DNA from 3 places in the Serratia sp. TSA_7 genome. Region 1 is predicted to be linked to each of the others. Evidence: predicted binding sites of a transcription regulator. Region 1 holds the regulator's gene; each other region holds the start of a gene.
What was found. Region 1 encodes Fur, which represses iron uptake genes when iron is present. Its sites were predicted from a motif close to ATAATAATGAGAACNACTATCAA; they were not measured.

Region 1 (4,898 bases):
CTGGGCGTGCTGGCGCGCGATCTGAATCAACAGCACAGCGTGATTAAAGTCGATCTGCGTAACCACGGCCTTTCGCCGCGTTCTGCGGTAATGACCTATCCGGAAATGGCGCAGGACCTGCTGGCGCTGCTCGATGAGTTGCAGGTGGAGAAGGCGATTGTGATCGGCCACTCTATGGGCGGCAAAGCGGCAATGGCGCTGACGGCGATCGCCCCCGAACGGGTTGAAAAGCTCATTGTTATCGACGTGGCGCCGGTGGATTACCGCACTCGTCGCCACGACGAGATTTTCGCCGCCTTAAAAGCGGTGAGTGCGGCCGGCATCACCCAACGCCAGCAGGCCGCGGAGTTGATGCGCAGCTACCTGCAGGAAGAAGGCGTGATCCAGTTCCTGCTGAAGTCCTTTCATCAGGGCGAGTGGCGCTTTAACCTGCCGGTACTGATCGACCAATACGAAAACGTCACCGGCTGGCAAGACGTCCCCGCATGGCCGCACCCGACGTTGTTTATCCGCGGCGGCCTGTCGCCCTATGTGCAGGACAGCTACCGTCAAGATATCGCGCGTCAGTTCCCGCAGGCGCGAGCGCACGTGGTTGCCGGCACAGGCCACTGGGTTCACGCGGAAAAACCGGAGGCGGTACTGCGCGCCATCCACCGTTTTCTCGACGAAGCCTGAATAAAAACCGCCCTCTGGCGAAAAAACGCGCTAAAGATAACGGCTTAGCGCGTTTTCGGCTCAGTTAAACATTGTCGTTGCTCTATCTGCTGGGGTAATATGGCGCGCTATAATTTTGCCGCCCTGCTCAGCGTGTTCAGTAACGCCAGGCTGGGGGTAAATTTGGGTTAGGGTTTATTGGCCCGAAGTGTGTTAACCGAACCGTCCGGAAGCGTATACGCTTTTTGATGCAAACTCCCTTGCAGTACCGCTACCTATGGCAAAAGAACAAACGGATCGCACGACGCTGGATCTGTTCGCAGATGAACGCCGTCCGGGGCGCCCGAAAACCAACCCGCTATCCCGAGATGAACAGCTTAGAATCAATAAGCGTAATCAGCTTCGACGCGATAAAGTCCGTGGCTTACGGCGTGTGGAACTGAAAATCAACGCGGATGCGGTGGACGCCCTGAACAAACTGGCGGAACAGCGCAATATCAGCCGCAGCGAGCTTATTGAGCAAATGCTGCTGGCACAACTGGCGGATGAACAGCCGGAACATTGATCTTTGCAGCCGCACATGCGGCGCGGTGTTATGGATGACACCGATCAACACCGTTTTATTCCTCCCGGCATCGCATAAACGCGATAAAACCCCGGGGTAAATCTCTGGCATGATACGCACTTACCGGTAAGAGGCAGATTCTTGCCATGTCATCATTTTAATCGGTGTTATCGCGTTCAACGCTAACATCGTGCAATGCAATTAATTGAATTTAAAGGTTATACGCGATATGGCTAATGTAGGCATTTTCTTTGGCAGCGACACTGGCAATACCGAAAACATTGCCAAGATGATCCAGAAAATTCTTCAGCAGCAGTTTGGCAAAGAGGTGTCGGAAATCCGCGACATCGCCAAAAGCAGCAAAGAGGATCTGGAAGCTTTCGACATTCTGCTGTTGGGTATTCCTACCTGGTACTACGGCGAAGCCCAGTGCGATTGGGATGACTTCTTCCCGACGCTGGAAGAAATCGATTTCAACGGCAAGCTGGTTGCGCTGTTCGGCTGTGGCGATCAGGAAGACTATGCGGAATATTTCTGTGATGCGATGGGCACCATCCGCGACATCATCGAGCCACGCGGCGCCGCGATTGTAGGCCACTGGCCGACCAAGGGTTACCACTTCGAAGCATCGAAAGGGTTGGCGGATGACAATTTCTTCATCGGCCTGGCGATTGACGAAGATCGTCAACCGGAATTGACCAACGAACGCGTCGCAGCCTGGGTGAAGCAGATCAGCGAAGAACTGAGCCTAGCCGATATCGTCGGCTAACCCTCAAAGGTTGAACAAAAGCCCTGCAAAGTGCATAGTGTTGCCAGCAGGGCCGTTCATCGGCAGCACGGATTTCTGCAATAGAAGCTACATGTTTGTAACTTCCCACATCGTCAAGGTAGACTGAGATATCGGTTTATCCCATCCATCAAGACGTTGCGTGTGTAACATGCAATTGTGCCATGATATCTTTGTTAACAACCGGCGGTTTCCATTTAGGGCAACCGGTTCTATAATGACACGCAATTAACTCTTTGTGCCGACCGATGCCACAGGCAAGAATGCCTCAACTTGATTAGCATAGTAACAGGACTGAATCCGCATGACTGACAACAACACCGCATTGAAGAAGGCCGGCCTAAAAGTCACGCTTCCGCGACTCAAAATCCTGGAAGTACTGCAAAATCCGGAATGCCATCACGTCAGTGCGGAAGATTTGTACAAAAAACTGATCGACATGGGCGAAGAAATTGGCCTGGCGACGGTTTACCGCGTACTGAACCAGTTTGATGATGCCGGGATTGTGACCCGTCACAACTTCGAAGGCGGCAAATCCGTGTTCGAATTGACCCAACAGCATCACCACGATCACCTGATTTGCCTGGACTGTGGCAAAGTGATCGAATTCAGCGATGAGTCTATCGAAGTGCGTCAGCGTGATATCGCCAAGCAGCACGGCATCAAGCTCACCAACCATAGCCTCTACCTGTATGGTCACTGTGAAATCGGTGATTGCCGTGAAGACGACACCTTGCACGACAAAAAATAATGCCCTAAACCGGCATTGAGAACCGCCTTAACGGCGGTTTTTTTATGCCTCCAGATGAGGGCAAAAAAATCCCCGGACAGGCCCGGGGAAAATCACATCAGAAAGACAACAATTGCAGCGGCACTTCTCCACGGTACTTCTCTCACTTCCCACTGACGCTCACGTCACCGTCAACTCACCCGCCGACACGCGGATGGGCAAACTCGTCACAATGCATATTCAAGAGACAGCAGCCGATCGAAGAAAATCGGCCAGGCATAGTCGAAAACGCCACGAACGCGAAACCCTTTGTTCAGGTAGATTTGGCAGGCATCGCTGCTTTGCCATACGCACAGCACGATATGTTTCGCCCGGCGCTGCTGCGCCTGCTGCTTAATCAGGGCAAACAGGGGGGTAAAATAGCCCTGTCCGCGGAATCGGCTCTCGATGGCCAGGCTGCAGACAAAGTAATCGTCCGCACCGCACTGGCTGTGCACAAAATCGTCGTAGGCCTCATCAAGCGGCTTTATTTCATCGCGATATAGATAGCTCGCCTCAACGCCATACAACTCGTCGAGACTCGCCGCCGTGAAAAATCCGATAAACGCCCCGCACCGATCGTAAGCCAGGGTAATCAGGTCCAGATAGGGGTCGATATTTTGCGCCTGCTGCAGCGATACCAGATCCATCCCGGCCGGGTTGCCGGCAGAGCAGTATTCCAGGTAGCTGGTGGCAAAAAGCAGCTTCGCCATGCGGATCCTGTCCGCTTCGCCAGCTTGCCGCCCCGGCAGAAAATGCAGCCCGCCCTGCGCTAGCGGCAATGCCGCATCGCCCGCTCCGACGGTTAACCGCCAGTAATTGCCCTCGTCGATCTGCCGCCGGTTATCGGCTATCAAATACTCGCCAAAAAGCTGGTTCACCCGATCCAGCGCGCGGTCATGGGACAGCACCGAATAGTAATGGTAGTGATCGATATCGGACCTTATCTGCGCCGGATAGGCCATGCGCGGCACTTCATCGACGGTAAATATTTCCGCGTGGCGCGCCAGATCCGTCGGTTGCTCAAGCTGCCAATCCACCTGCTCCAGCCGGCTTATACACTGTCGATAGCTGCGCAGTTCCTCCTCCCCGAGCGGCAACGTCTCATTGGTGAGCACATCCTCCAACAGGCGCATGCCGCGGATACCACAGGTCACCGCCTGCGGAACAGCGTCATAATGAACCCCATGATCCTTGCAAAAACTATCGTGGCTAAGGACAGTCCTGCCGATGTGGCGGCACCACAACAGATAAAACGCGTCGAACAGCCTTCTTTCATAAAGGGGGCTTTTATCCGGCACGCCACCGCTTTGCGCCGCATAGATCTGATCCAGACCCGCCAATATTTTGCACAGCGACCTATCGCCGCTGCGGCCAATGATCATCCCGGTTTCATCCAGAAACAAATTCAACCCGCTGACGTGGCTGACCTCGCTATTGGGCAGAAACTGAAAGTAATCAGGCACTTCGGGTTTCAGCAGGAAAAACGTCGCCGAACGGTGCGGTAGAGTGTCGATATCCATATACATTCCGCCCATTTCAATCAGGATCAAAAAGCGAAAGTAGTCAGAAAGCGTGGCGTAATAGCGCTTATCATGGAGCGCGTGGATAAAATCCAGGTTGCCGCCGACCCTTTTTTGCGCCAGTTCGCTCAGCGAATGCACCTGCAACCGGTGGTTGCCGGCATCGAACTCCCCCAACAGACCGCCTTTCACTTCCGAAGCTGGGGAAAAGTACGCCTCATTTTTGAGTTGCCGCGCATCCCATACCCACAACATCCCGACCCATTCGTCGGCGGTTGTGTTGCGAACAGCCTGCTGCGCATCTCCCCATTGGGAAATAACCTCTCTGGCATCGTCGGGAATCGCACCGCCCAACCAAATGCGGTGCAGCAATTTTTCCTGCGCGGCCAGCGGACGAGTAGGAACGCAGAACAACGAGGAGCACTGCGCGGCATCGAATAAACGCCCTTGCTCAACCAGCCACGCCCGCAGCTGGCTGACCCCACGCCGGTACTGTTCCAGCAACGCCGGGGAACGCTGGCGCTGAGATTTCACGAACACTAACTTCAGGTTATTGATCCAGGCCTCATAGTCGGCACGAAACAGCTCATGCTGCATCAA
Region 2 (4,898 bases), on a different contig from region 1:
ATGAAGATCACCGGCAGCCGCATCCACTCGCCAAAAGGCCGTGCGGCGCTGGTGCGCGAATGGTTGCGCCTGCTGTCCGAACAGGGGGGAGACCCGCTGGTGTTGGAACAGCAACTGCCGCAGCAGCGTCTTAGCTTCCGTACCTTGATCGAGAAAACCCGCAACAGCTGGTACGCCGGCAAAGGCGAATATGATTTTTCGCACGAGGTGAAAGAGGCGATGTCCGGCTGCCTGGCCTGTAAAGCCTGTTCCACCCAATGCCCGATTAAAATTGACGTGCCGGGTTTCCGCTCGCGTTTCCTGCAGCTGTATCACACCCGCTATCTGCGGCCGGCGCGTGACTATATGGTCGCCGGGGTTGAAAGCTATACGCCGCTGATGGCGAAAGCGCCGAAGGTATTCAATTTCTTCTTCCGCCAGCCTTGGGTGCGTGAGCTGAGCCGCAGCACTATCGGCATGGTCGATTTGCCGATGCTCTCCAGCCCGACACTGCGTCAGCAGCTTTCCGGCCACGGCGCCTTGACCATGACGCTGGAGCAACTGGAAGCGTTGAGCGCCGAACAACGCGAGCAACACGTGCTGATCGTGCAGGATCCTTTCACCAGCTATTACGACGCCAAGGTGGTGGCGGACTTTGTGCGGCTGGTGGAAAAGCTCGGTTACCAGCCGGTGTTGCTGCCCTTCTCGCCGAACGGCAAGGCGCAGCATATCAAAGGCTTCTTGACGCGCTTTGCCCGCACCGCGCGCAAAACCGCCGATTTCCTCAACCGGGTGGCGAAACTCGGGATGCCGCTGGTAGGGGTCGATCCGGCGCTGGTGCTGTGCTATCGCGACGAATATAACGAGATCCTCGGCGAAACTCGCGGTGACTTCCAGGTGCAACTGGTGCATGAATGGCTGCAACAGCTGCTGGCGGAACGTGCCGAACAACCGGCGACCGGCGAGGCCTGGTACTTGTTTGGCCACTGTACCGAAACCACGGCGCTGCCGGCCAGCGGCCAGCATTGGGCGTCGATCTTCTCCCGTTTCGGGGCCAAGCTGGAAAATGTCAGCGTGGGTTGTTGCGGCATGGCGGGCACCTACGGACACGAAGTGAAGAACCTGGAGAATTCGCTCGGGATTTATGAGCTATCATGGCATCAGGCGTTGCAACGTTTGCCGCGGCAACGCTGTCTGGCGACCGGCTATTCCTGTCGCAGCCAGGTCAAACGCATTGAGGGTAACGGCGTGCGCCACCCGTTACAGGCACTTCTGGAGATGATTGCGTGAAATTGTGGAAACGAGAAACGACGTTGGAGCAGTTAAACCGCTCCGGTGAGGGATGCATGGTGAGCCATGTGGGGATTCATTTCACTCGGCTGGAAGACGATCTTCTTGAAGCTACGATGCCGGTGGACCACCGTACCCGGCAACCTTTCGGGCTGTTGCACGGCGGGGCGTCGGTGGTGCTGGCGGAGTCGATGGGCTCGATGGCCGGTTATCTGTGCAGCGAAGGGGAGCAGAAAGTGGTAGGGCTGGAAATCAACGCCAACCATTTGCGGGCGGTATTTGAAGGGCAGGTGCGTGGCGTATGCCGCGCGCTGCACGTTGGCCGACGGCATCAGGTGTGGCAGATCGAAATATTCGATTCGCGCGACCGGTTGTGCTGCACCTCACGCCTGACCACCGCAATCATCGACTGATCCTCCCACCCGCAGGCACCTTTGCCTGCGGGTACTCCGTTGCCGTTCCGCAGACATTTACAGTTGGAATGGCACCCGCTTGACGAAATCCTTCTGGAAGGCGTTAGCCTTCTCCCAGGTGCCTTCCATCGCATATTTCTGGCAGATTAAGGTCAGGGTATGCCGGGCAAAATGATAGCTCTGAACCCGAAACAGCTGGCAGCGCTGCGGGTTGTTGATTTCGACGATCAGCCGGTTATGCAGTTTGCTGAGCGCGTGCAGATAGCTTTCATCATCGCCGTTTTCCAGGCACAGATTGGCCATGTTCAGGCTGACGTTATTGTAGCGTTTCAGATGGTTGATATTGCACTCTGGCCGCCTAAGCGACGCCTCCGCCATGTAGAAATCTACCGTGGCATCGCGCACGCTGAATTTATAGTCATCAATTTTGCCCAGCAGCCACGCATTCATCGAGATATTCATTTACCCGCGCTCACCTGTATTTGAATGATAATCATTATCATATTTACGGATGCGTTCGCGATCAATCATTCTGTTGAAATTTTTATCGGACACCGGGGCTGCATTTGCTCTGCGCCGACCCAATATCAGTCAGTAGCGGCTAAACTTTAATCAATGACGGCGGTTTCGGCCAGTGTGGCCGGGCGGTGCAAACGACGGAAAACGCCGCTAATTGCCGATAAACGCATTTTTGAGACAGACAAAATGTTGAAATAGGTATTTTCTATGAATGTTTACATCGACAATAAAAGCCGGCGGTGTAAAGGGGATGAGCCAGCGGCTGGGCGGTGCGGTGATTCAGGATATACAGTAAATTCATAAGGATAAAATGAACGCGTCGCCGCCGGACTGCGCCAGGCACCCTGACTGTCCCCTCTGCTTGCCGTGTGCGGCAGCAAAAAAACGGGCTTTTGGCGGATACCCCCGCAAAACAAACGGTTGAAGTGATAATTGTTATCACTAACATATAAGCAACCCAGATTGGCTGTGGTAAAACACGAGTGTGAGGTAGGCCCTATGCAAACGGAAAATGTCGGCACCTTTTCTCTGGACGAAAATGTCTGGCAAGGCATTTTGCTCAGCGACAACGCCGTACAACAAATTACTAAATTGATGCAGCAGGATCCGCAAGTGAAGGGGCTGCAACTCGGAGTGAAGCAATCAGGCTGCGCCGGGTTTGCCTATGTGCTGGATCTCACCCGTGCCCCGGCGGAAGACGACCTGCTGTTTGAGCGCGATGGCGCCAAACTGTATGTGCCGCTGAAAGCCATGCCGTTCATCGATGGCACCACGGTAGATTTTGTCCGTGAAGGGCTGAATCAAATATTCAAATTCAATAACCCTAAAGCTCAGCATGCCTGCGGGTGCGGCGAGAGCTTTGGCGTTTGAGCGATGCAATCAACATGACACGAAGCAATGTAGAAATGCCTAATGAAGTGCAGGCTTGGGTCAGCGAAGGGCGCTACAAAGAAGGCTTTTTCACCCAGCTCGATACCGATGAATTGGCGACGGGCATCAACGAAGATGTGGTGCGCGCCATTTCGGCCAAGCGTAACGAACCTGAGTGGATGCTGGAATTCCGCCTGGAGGCCTACCGTGCCTGGCTGCAAATGGAAGAACCGCACTGGTTGAAAGCGAACTATGACCGGTTGAACTACCAGGATTACAGCTATTACTCGGCGCCATCCTGCGGCAGCTGCGACGACGCCTGCGGTTCCCAGCCCGGCGCCGAACAGCAACCTGGCGCGGCAACCGAAAACAGCTACCTGACCAGCGAGGTTGAGCTGGCGTTTAACCAGCTTGGTGTACCGGTGCGTGAAGGCAGCGAAGTGGCGGTAGACGCGATATTCGATTCGGTATCGGTCTCCACCACCTACCGCGAAAAACTGGCGGAAAGCGGGGTGATTTTCTGCTCGTTCGGCGAGGCGATTCAGGAATACCCGGATCTGGTGCGCAAGTACCTGGGCCGCGTAGTGCCGTCCAACGATAACTTCTTTGCCGCGCTGAACGCCGCAGTGGCCTCCGACGGCACTTTTGTCTACGTGCCGAAAGGCGTGCGCTGCCCGATGGAACTCTCGACCTATTTCCGCATTAACGCCGCCAAAACCGGCCAGTTCGAACGCACGATTCTGATCGCCGATGAAGGCAGCTACGTCAGTTACATCGAAGGTTGCTCAGCCCCGGTGCGTGACAGCTATCAGCTGCATGCGGCGGTAGTGGAAGTGATCCTGCACAAAGACGCCGAAGTGAAATATTCCACGGTGCAAAACTGGTTCTCCGGCGGTGACAGCAAGGGCGGCATTCTCAACTTCGTGACCAAGCGCGCGTTGTGCGAAGGCGCAGGCTCGAAAATGTCCTGGACCCAGTCGGAAACCGGTTCGGCGATCACCTGGAAATACCCGAGCGTGATCCTGCAGGGCGATAACTCAATCGGCGAGTTTTTCTCGGTGGCGCTGACCAGCGGCCATCAGCAGGCGGATACCGGCACCAAGATGATCCACATCGGCAAGAACACCCGATCGACCATCATTGCCAAAGGCATCTCCGCCGGGCACAGCGAGAACACTTACCGCGGCCTGGTGAAAATCCTGCCGGGGGCGGAAAACGCGCGTAACTTTACCCAATGCGACTCGATGCTGATTGGGCCGGACAGCGGAGCCCATACCTTCCCGTACGTGGAGGCCCGCAATAACAGCGCACAGCTGGAACACGAAGCGACCACGTCGAAAATCGGCGATGATCAACTGTTCTACTGTTTGCAGCGCGGCATCAGCGAAGACAATGCCATCTCTATGATCGTCAACGGATTCTGTAAGGACGTGTTCTCGGAACTGCCGCTGGAATTCGCCGTCGAGGCGCAAAAGTTATTGGCCATCAGCCTGGAACACAGCGTGGGCTAAACGCCGGATTTACAGCGCAGCAGCGCTACTTAAGGACACCGCATGTTAAGTATCAAGAATTTGAAAGTCAGCGCCGAAGGCAATGAGATCCTCAAGGGATTGAACCTGGAGATCAAGCCGGGTGAAGTGCATGCCATCATGGGGCCGAACGGCTCGGGCAAGAGTACGCTCTCCGCCACCCTGGCGGGGCGTGAAGAGTATGAGGTGACCGAGGGCGAGGTTACCTTCAAGGGTAAAGACCTGCTTGAGCTGGCCCCGGAAGATCGCGCCGGCGAAGGCGTATTCCTGGCGTTCCAGTATCCGGTGGAGATCCCCG
Region 3 (4,898 bases), on a different contig from region 1:
TCATTGTCTGCCCACTGCTTGCCGATATAGCGTACCCCAGCGCCAAGATCCACGCCGAATCCGGCCGCGTATTTACCCCACAGAGAAGCCATTTGGTCGGGGGCCAGATACGGCGTATTGCCGTTGTTGCCATCGATCGCGTCTTTAAACTTCACCTTGTTGTAGCTGTAGCCGGCAATCAGATCGAAACGTTCGCTGATCTTGCTGCGCGCTTCCAGTTCAATCCCCTGCGAATGCACTTTGCCGGCCGGCAGATAATAACTTTGCTGCACCACCCGGTTGGCAACGTCTTTCTGCGTCAAATCGTACAATGCCACGCTGTAAATCGATGAACTGCCTGGCGGCTGATATTTCAACCCCACCTCATACTGCTCACTGGTGCTCGGTTTCAGCATGTGTCCGTTTTGATCGGGCAGCGCCTCAGGCGTTACCGCCGTACTGTAGCTGGCGTAAGGTGAAAGACCGTTATCAAAGTGATACAGCAAGGAGGCACGGCCACTGAAATTATCATCGCTGCGCGCATCGCTGGTACCGGTATTGAGCGTCGTATTTTTAGACTCGATACGATCGAAGCGGCCGGACAGGTTCAGATACCAGTTCTGTAAGTTGATTTCATCCTGCAGATATACGCCGCTCTGCTCGTAGTGGCGCCTGGAATCGGTATGCGTCAGGCCGGTTAACGCCGCCCCGCCGGACACACCGGTATAAGGATTCAGCTGCGATGCACCAGCAGATTCTTCCCACAAATTATTGCGAAAGCGCTGATAGTCCAGCCCCAGCATAACCTTATGATCCAGCGCCCCGGTGGTAAAGTCGGCTTCCAGTTGGTTATCGACGGCAAAGGCGTCCAGCGAAGTGGCAGAACCGCTGTAATAACGGTTCAGCAAACGGTGATCGTCATTCCAGCCAATCTGATACACCTGTTGCAACTCAACATTGGAATGGGTGTAACTGGCATTCTGACGGAAAGACCAGACGTCGTTAAAACTGTGAGAGAAGGCATAGCTGTAGATTTGCTCCCAGCGCTTGAACACATTCCGGCTGCTCTCACCGTCAAAGAATCCGCGCCCCAGTTTGTCGCCCGAGCTGGAATAGAGGCTGCCATCGGCCGGCACGGCACTGTGGTAACCGCCGGAAGGATCCTTCTGCAGGTAGGCCTTGAGCAACAGCGAGGTATTTTCATCCGGCTGCCACAGCAATGAGGGGGCGACGGCATAGCGTTCTTCACGCTGATGGTCGTACATGGTTTCGCTGCTGCGCGTCATGCCGGTCAGCCTGTAAGCCCACTGTTCAGACAGCGGTCCGGTCACATCGAAGGCGCCGCCCTGAGTACTGTTGTTGCCTGCCATCAGGTTAACGTGCCCTTCCGTGGCGAACTGAGGCCGCTTGGACGTCAGCGCGACCAATCCACCCGGAATGCTTTGCCCATACATCACCGAGGAGGGTCCTTTGATGACGTCGACGCGTTCCAGGAACCAGGGATCAACCTGCAAGGCGTTATAGGTGCCACCGTCACTCAACAAACGCAGGCCATCAAGGAAAGTGTTATTGACGTCACCGCCATGAAAACCGCGCAATGCAATGGTGTCATAGCGGGTGGCGCCACCGGAAAAATTGGTGAAGACGCCCGGAGCATATTTCAGCGTATCGTTAACCGTCTGGGCATTCTGATCGGTCATCTGCTGCCGAGTTACTACCGAGATCGACTGGGCCGTCAGGGCTAACGGTCTGTCCGTTTTCGTCGCACCCTGGCTGGTCGTAGCCTGATAGCCCTGCGTCGCCGCCTCCGCCGTATCGGCAGATTTGGCAGTGACAACCAAAGTATCCTCAGCCAACGAGGTGAGTGGCAGGAACATGGCGAGCGCGCAGAACAGACGCGATCGTTTAACCGGAAAATGCATCGACATCTCTGTAACCCCTGGTAAATACTCAAAATCACGCCGAATAAGATTCTCTGTCAGCAACGCTGGCTGACAACGTGCAGCGGATCTATCAGTGCACTGAATCCAATGAAAAGATAATATTAATGATAATTATTATCTTTATCGACAAAAAGTTTCAAGCATAGCGACGCTTTTTATGAGCGGGGAAAGTGTTTCATCGTCACTGAAAAACCAAGGGTGTAATCTGGGTTAGTAGACTGAAATAAAAGAAGTAAAAAAATGCCAGCGCGAGGCTGGCAACAAAGATTGGAAGCAATGTGAGCAATGTCGTGCCGGCTTGGGTGGCACATAAGGAGACAATCCTTCTACCCTTACCGACCACTAAATGATAACGACTATCATTATCCATTGTAAAGTGCTTTTTATCTACCTCTTTTTGTCAGTGCACAAGGGTGACTCATCGATGCTTTGTCCTGCCAAGCCAACGATATAAACCCAATATCGCAAAAAAAATGGCCGCCACCAGGGCATTGACTGAAAGCCATACCACTAATATGGGCACAAGGGTCTGATAGATCGGAATCCCGCGTGCAGCAGCGAAGGGATTGAGATGCCAGGATCTAATAAGAAAAAAGGGGTTCAAGTTAAACCATTGGCAGAACAAGGCGATGAGCGTCGGCGGCAGGAAAAAGTAAAGCCCCAACGTGGCAACCAGTAAACATACCGTAGAGTGACCGTTTTTATAATTTTTCATATCAATGTAGTGTCATTACTCTTTCGCTGAAAATACCCTGGACGTTACCGTTTGAACAGACCCAGCAGGCGCTGATTAGTTCCCGTTTGGGGGTAAAATAAAGCCCGTTTGGCGTTTAATTTTCATTTAGCTCTTCGGTGTTATAACGCTATCCAGCTCAGGAGGCCCCAATGATACCGGACTATTGCCCTATCTCGCCAAACACCCAAAAACTCAAAGTCATCTATGGTTGGTATATATATGCCGTCTATACACTGTTGATCTTTAATATCTACCTGGCTGTGTATAACGTCTGCGTCAGGCATCCTATTGAATCGCCAATGATCTCATGGTTTCACAGCCTGTTCATCGCATTTATACTCTACCAATTGCTGAAAAAACGAACGCGTTTTGCCTGGTTAATGCTGGCCTATTTTATTCTGATGCGACTCTATTACGCCAACATATTGCATATCGAATTTAATTCCTGGAGCCGGGGATTGGTATTCGTGATCCTGACAGTGATGTTCACCGGTACGGTTGCTCTGGGACAACTCGCAACGCCGCCGTTGCGTCAGGATTGGCTGGCGCGATTAGGCTGGCGGCAATGGGCTACGTTAGCCTGCCTATCCGGGATACTGACGCCATTGATCACTACCGATTATCTGGGTTGACGACGGTCGTTTATTTTGGAATATGCGGCTCGGAGATATCAACCATACGGCACAGCTTGGTGTAGTTACTGGATTGCTCGCACAGTTTATCGGTGACGTAAACACCAAGGTAACCCAGTACCAGCACATAGGCGGCCATGCACAGAATAAAAATCAACGTTCTCACCGATAGAACCAACCTGACAACAATACCTTGAGCATCATACCTTGATTTCCCTGCTTTAGACTATTTCAAAGTATTTCAGAAATCTGCTGGTCATGTCACGCCAACGAATGTTATGTTATTACATACCATAACTGCTTCGCACAGACACGCTAATGGAAAACCAAAGCCCGCCGTTACTCACCGTAGAACAGTTGACGCTGTCGATTAACGGGGAAGTCAAAATCAGCGATCTGAACTTCACCCTACATGCCGGCGAACGGCTATGCCTGCTGGGCGCATCAGGCTCAGGCAAATCACTCACCGCCGCTGCCATTTTAGGTACGCTGCCGAACGGTGCCGAACTCAGCGGATCGATACGGCTATTGGGGCGAGAAATCAGCGGCCAACGTTTACAACAGCGCAAGTCACTCTCGCTGGCGGCCATTTTTCAAGATCCTTTTACCAGCCTCAACCCCCTGAGCACCGTGGGTAAGCAACTGATCATGGCTCTGCGTGGCCGGAGCGGCATGAGCAAAGAACACGCCCAACGCTGCGCCACAGAACTCTTGGCTGCGCTGGGCCTGCCGCCGGAGAGCATCATGATGCGCTATCCCGGGCAATTGTCCGGCGGCCAATGTCAGCGGATTTGTGCGGCTCTCGCGCTGAGCGGCGAGAAAAGCCTGCTGATAGCGGATGAACCTACCACCGCACTGGACATGGTCAGCCAGCATCAGTTAATCGATATCCTGAAGCGCTACACCGAGCGCCCCGCCGCGCCCGCGCTGCTGTTTATCACCCACGACCTTGCCGTCGCCGCCAGCCTGTGCCAACGGGCCATCGTGCTGGCGAACGGCACGATGGCCGAGCACGGCTCTGTCGCGCAGTTGTTGCGCCACCCTGTACACCCCTACACTCAGCGGCTGGTTGCCACGGTACTGCGCCCGGCATTCGGTCATTACTCCTCTATGAGTATGGCGGGATAACCAATGAGCCACCTACCGGTCAACGCCGCACTGCCTTTTATCAGCCTGCAAAATGTCTGTCGGCGATATGCGTCGGCATCTGGTGGCCTTAGCCCTACCGATCTGAATCTGTATGCCGAAGAACGCATCGGGTTGGTTGGCTGCTCCGGCGCAGGCAAATCCACCTTGCTCAAGCTGCTGCTAGCGCTCGATGCGCCGGATTACGGCCATATCTTCTGCCAGGGTACCGCGATTCGCCCAGCGTCCGTTCGTCGGCTGCGTTGGTACCGACGTTTGGTGCAGTATGTCCCGCAAGACGCCCACTCCTCGCTCAATCCACGCCATACGGTCGCCGAACTGATTATCGCCCCGCTGCGCCAACTCGGTTTGCCGCAGGATCCGGGTATCACTGCAGAGCGTGCTCTGCGTCAGGTTGAACTGGATGAACACCTGCTGTACGCCAGACCGGGCCAGCTTTCCGGCGGGCAGGCACAAAGGGTG

Region 2: a site for Fur is predicted at 2,627-2,649, ahead of sufA (Fe-S cluster assembly scaffold SufA). Genes of this name have one in related genera too.
Region 3: a site for Fur is predicted at 2,021-2,043, ahead of ACUTQW_RS06985 (TonB-dependent siderophore receptor). Genes of this name have one in related genera too.

What each region holds. Positions count from the first base shown of each region.
Region 1 covers NZ_JBQZFU010000004.1:194,415-199,312, forward strand. The annotation lists gene ybfF (esterase) at 1-675, shown strand, start outside; gene ybfE (LexA regulated protein) at 932-1,219, shown strand; gene fldA (flavodoxin FldA) at 1,449-1,988, shown strand; gene fur (ferric iron uptake transcriptional regulator) at 2,311-2,757, shown strand; gene ACUTQW_RS15995 (glycosyltransferase) at 2,964-4,898, opposite strand, start outside.
Region 2 covers NZ_JBQZFU010000001.1:797,854-802,751, forward strand. The annotation lists gene ydiJ (D-2-hydroxyglutarate dehydrogenase YdiJ) at 1-1,269, shown strand, start outside; gene menI (1,4-dihydroxy-2-naphthoyl-CoA hydrolase) at 1,266-1,682, shown strand; gene ACUTQW_RS03915 (hypothetical protein) at 1,740-2,144, opposite strand; gene sufA (Fe-S cluster assembly scaffold SufA) at 2,700-3,071, shown strand; gene sufB (Fe-S cluster assembly protein SufB) at 3,086-4,582, shown strand; gene sufC (Fe-S cluster assembly ATPase SufC) at 4,625-4,898, shown strand, end outside.
Region 3 covers NZ_JBQZFU010000001.1:1,466,421-1,471,318, forward strand. The annotation lists gene ACUTQW_RS06985 (TonB-dependent siderophore receptor) at 1-1,907, opposite strand, end outside; gene ACUTQW_RS06990 (hypothetical protein) at 2,958-3,290, shown strand; gene ACUTQW_RS06995 (hypothetical protein) at 3,301-3,456, opposite strand; gene ACUTQW_RS07000 (ATP-binding cassette domain-containing protein) at 3,609-4,418, shown strand; gene ACUTQW_RS07005 (ABC transporter ATP-binding protein) at 4,422-4,898, shown strand, end outside.